DNA from 2 places in the Klebsiella ornithinolytica genome. Region 1 is predicted to be linked to the other one. Evidence: predicted binding sites of a transcription regulator. Region 1 holds the regulator's gene; the other holds the start of a gene.
What was found. Region 1 encodes CRP, which controls carbon source genes, mostly activating them, when cyclic AMP is high. Its sites were predicted from a motif close to ATGTGANNNNNNTCACAT; they were not measured.
Positions count from the first base shown of each region.

Region 2: a site for CRP is predicted at 1,245-1,262, ahead of focA (formate transporter FocA). Genes of this name have one in related genera too.

Region 1 is NZ_CP130153.1:438,748-440,948, forward strand. Features, by position in the region: gene Q1L34_RS01960 (YccS/YhfK family putative transporter) at 1-602, opposite strand, end outside; gene crp (cAMP-activated global transcriptional regulator CRP) at 655-1,287, opposite strand; gene Q1L34_RS01970 (OsmC family protein) at 1,594-1,998, shown strand; gene Q1L34_RS01975 (phosphoribulokinase) at 2,079-2,201, opposite strand, start outside.
Region 2 is NZ_CP130153.1:3,706,091-3,708,291, forward strand. Features, by position in the region: gene ycaO (30S ribosomal protein S12 methylthiotransferase accessory factor YcaO) at 1-937, shown strand, start outside; gene focA (formate transporter FocA) at 1,322-2,179, shown strand.

The DNA of each region.
Region 1 (2,201 bases):
TGCTGGCGCGTGAGCAGCGGCGGCAGTGAAGTGGTGGGATCGATATGCTGGGTCAGCAGGCTGTATTTGGCTTCGCAGTAGTTAGCCAGCTCGCGATAGAGCAGGCTCAGCGATTCGCGCAGCGGCTGCTCGCGCCATAGCCAAAACCAGAACCAGTTAAACAGACCGTACCACAGCGTCCCGAGGGCGTAGATCAGCAGTGGCTCCCAGACGGGCATGTTTCCGGCAAGGCTCAGGGTAAAGATCGCGGCAATCAACGAAGCGGGCAGAAGCCTGGCGTGCAGAGAGCTGATCTCCGCCGTCACGCCGAGCAGCAGCGCCAGGCCGCTGAGAATCAAAGGTAGCGGGATCGCCTGCTGAAGCAGAAGCTGGACGACCAGACTGCAGCCGGCGAACAGCGAACCGCCAATAATCAAGCGTTTAAAAAAACGTTTGTGCGGCGTATCCAGACCGGCGACGTTACAGCAGGCGGGCACCAGCGAGAACAGCAGACCTTGCTGTAAATGACCGAGGAGGAGGCCGATTGCGACAGGCAAACACAACACCAGCGTTTGCCGCAGTGCATAGTTGACTTCCGGGTGATAAATCAGCCTGCGCCACATAGAGGGAAAACAAAAACGGCGTATTGCGCAAGCAATACGCCGTTTTATCGACTTAACGCGTACCGTATACGACGATAGTTTTACCGTGTGCGGAGATCAGGTTCTGATCTTCCAGCATCTTCAGGATACGGCCAACGGTTTCGCGGGAACAGCCAACGATCTGACCAATTTCCTGACGGGTAATTTTAATTTGCATACCATCAGGGTGGGTCATCGCATCCGGCTGTTTTGCCAGGTTCAACAGCGTCTGAGCGATGCGCCCGGTGACGTCGAGGAAGGCAAGGTTACCCACTTTTTCTGAGGTCACCTGCAGACGGCGAGCCATCTGCGACGACAAGCGCATCAGGATATCCGGGTTAACCTGAATGAGCTGACGGAATTTTTTGTAGGAGATTTCGGCCACTTCACATGCGGTTTTCGCACGTACCCAGGCGCTACGCTCCTGGCCTTCTTCAAACAAGCCTAATTCACCGATGAAATCGCCCTGGTTGAGGTAAGAGAGGATCATCTCTTTACCTTCTTCATCCTTGATGAGCACAGCCACAGAGCCTTTGACGATGTAGTACAACGTTTCTGCTTTTTCACCCTGGTGGATCAGCGTGCTTTTAGATGGGTACTTATGAATGTGGCAATGAGACAAGAACCATTCGAGGGTAGGGTCTGTTTGCGGTTTGCCAAGCACCATGCGCGGTTATCCTCTGTTATAAGCTATCTCCGGGTGCCGACACTACACGGCATCCGGGCATGCAATCGTATTGTTTCCCTATGCCTGGGAAACGGGCTGGTGATTTTTCTTCAGCCTGTAATGTGAACTCCTCTGCATACATGCAGTACATCAATGTAATACTGTAGCATCCCGACTGTTTTAGCATAGCTTTTGCCGCATGTCTCCTGGTGTCTCGCTTCAGCATGATGCAGGTCGCCTTCCGTTGCGAGAATTGTTATGTACGCGTAATCTGTCAGGAAAATTGCAACCTTGGAGTTAAATTTTATGCAAGCTCGTGTGAAATGGGTTGAAGGGTTAACCTTCATCGGAGAGTCGGCTTCAGGTCACCAGATTCTGATGGACGGCAACTCCGGAGATAAAGCGCCAAGCCCAATGGAGATGGTGCTGATGGCGGCGGGCGGATGCAGCGCGATCGATGTCGTGTCTATTTTGCAGAAAGGTCGTCACAACGTGACTAACTGTGAAGTCAAGCTGACGTCTGAACGTCGGGAAGAGGCGCCGCGTCTGTTTACCCATATCAACATGCATTTTATTGTCACCGGCAAGGAGCTGAAAGATGCGGCCGTCTCCCGTGCGGTGGATCTGTCGGCGGAGAAATACTGCTCGGTGGCGCTGATGCTGCAAAAAGCGGTGAACATCACCCACTCGTTTGAGGTGGTAGAGGCGTAATGCCAGATACCCGGTGGCGCGATGCTTACCGGGTTGACACCGTCTTGCAGGCCGGCGCAAGCGTAGCGCCGGCCGCGAATTTAAATTGCTTTACCTTCCATCAAGCGTTCCACCAGCGGCGTCATGATGAGCTCCATCGCCAGCCCCATTTTCCCGCCAGGCACCACCAGCGTATTGATATGCGAGATAAACGAGCCCTGTAG
Region 2 (2,201 bases), 2.3 Mb from region 1:
CGCGCATCCGGACTTCGGCGTCGCTCTCGAACGTACCGTCACCGAGCTGCTGCAAGGCCGTAGCCTGAAAGATCTCGATGTCTTTACGCCACCAACCTTCGATGACGAAGAAGTCGCTGAACACGCCAATCTTGAAACCCACTTTATTGATTCCAGCGGTCTGATCTCCTGGGATATGTTCAAACAGGATGCTGACTATCCGTTCGTCGACTGGAGCTTCTCCGGCACCACGGAAGAAGAGTTCGCCACCCTGATGGCCATCTTTAAAGAAGAAGATAAAGAAGTTTACATCGCCGATTATGAGCACCTGAGCGTCTACGCCTGCCGCATCATCGTTCCGGGAATGTCAGATATTTACCCGGCTGAAGATCTGTGGCTGGCCAATAACAGCATGGGCAGCCATCTGCGCGAAACCCTTCTCTCCCTGCCGGGCAGTGAATGGGAAAAAGAAGATTATCTGGCGCTGATCGAACAACTGGATGATGAAGGGAATGACGACTTCACCCGCGTACGCGAGCTGCTGGGCCTGGCGACGGGCAAAGACAACGGCTGGTATACGCTGCGTATTGGCGAACTGAAAGCGATGCTGGCGCTGGCCGGTGGCGATCTGGAGCAGGCCTTGATCTGGACGGAATGGACCATTGAATTCAATGCGTCTATCTTCAGTGCGGAACGCGCAAATTACTACCGCTGCCTGCAGACGCTGCTGCTGCTCAGTCAGGAAGAAGAACGCCAGCCTCTGCAGTACCTGAATGCCTTTATCCGTATGTACGGCGCCGATGCGGTAGAAGCTGCCAGCGCGGCGATGAGCGGTGAAGCGCCGTTCTATGGCCTGCAGGCCGTAGATAGCGATCTCCAGGCTTTCCCGGCCCATCAGTCTTTACTGAAAGCCTATGAAAAACTGCAGCGGGCAAAAGCGGCATTCTGGGCTAAATAAGGCTTCATTTTACTGCAGCCGCATTATTTACGGGGTCGATAAAGACCCCGTTTTTCATCGCTAAGTAGACCCGCGGCTAATTTGTAGTTGCAACGTTAATTTACAGTAAACTTTTTTTACGCATCACTTTAGGATTGTTAATTTTAATAAAAAATACCCCATTTTAATTAACCGTCCACAGCGGCCCAAAATGAAAAAAATCAACATAAGTTGTAAATTTTAAAATTTATTTTTTTCATTTAAAACAATCATTTATTCACATAATAAGTCAAAACCACACATATCCAGGGCTTATAGTTCCGGTGGGATATGATCTACATCAATTTCCCTTCTATAATGCTTTGTTAGTATCTCACCGCCAACTTTTATAAAGAGAGAGTTAGTGTGAAAGCTGACAACCCTTTTGATCTTTTACTCCCTGCAGCCATGGCGAAAGTCGCCGAAGAAGCAGGTGTCTACAAAGCGACAAAGCACCCGATGAAGACGTTTTATCTGGCGATTACCGCTGGTGTTTTCATTTCCATTGCTTTTGTCTTCTATATTACGGCGACAACCGGCACTGCCGCGATGCCTTTCGGAATTGCTAAACTGATCGGGGGGATCTGCTTTTCACTCGGCCTGATTCTTTGCGTCATCTGCGGTGCCGACCTGTTTACCTCCACCGTACTTATCGTCGTGGCGAAAGCCAGCGGACGAATTACCTGGGGTCAACTGGCAAGAAACTGGCTCAACGTCTATGTTGGTAACCTGATAGGTGCACTGCTGTTTGTATTGCTGATGTGGTTATCTGGAGAGTATATGACCGCCAACGGTGCATGGGGCCTGAACGTCCTGCAAACCGCCGACCACAAAATGCACCATACATTTATTGAAGCCGTGTGTCTGGGTATCCTGGCTAACCTGATGGTCTGTCTGGCGGTGTGGATGAGCTACTCCGGCCGCAGCCTGATGGATAAAGCCATGATTATGGTTTTACCGGTGGCGATGTTTGTTGCCAGCGGCTTTGAGCACAGTATCGCTAACATGTTTATGATCCCGCTGGGTATCGTAATTCGCGACTTTGCAACCCCGGAATTCTGGACCGCGATTGGTTCTGCTCCGGAAAATTTCTCTCACCTGACCGTGATGAACTTCATTACTGATAACCTGATTCCGGTAACTATCGGGAACATTATCGGCGGTGGTCTGCTGGTTGGGTTGACATACTGGGTCATTTACCTGCGTGGCGACGACCATCACTAAGGGCCGTTTCAGGCAGTAAATA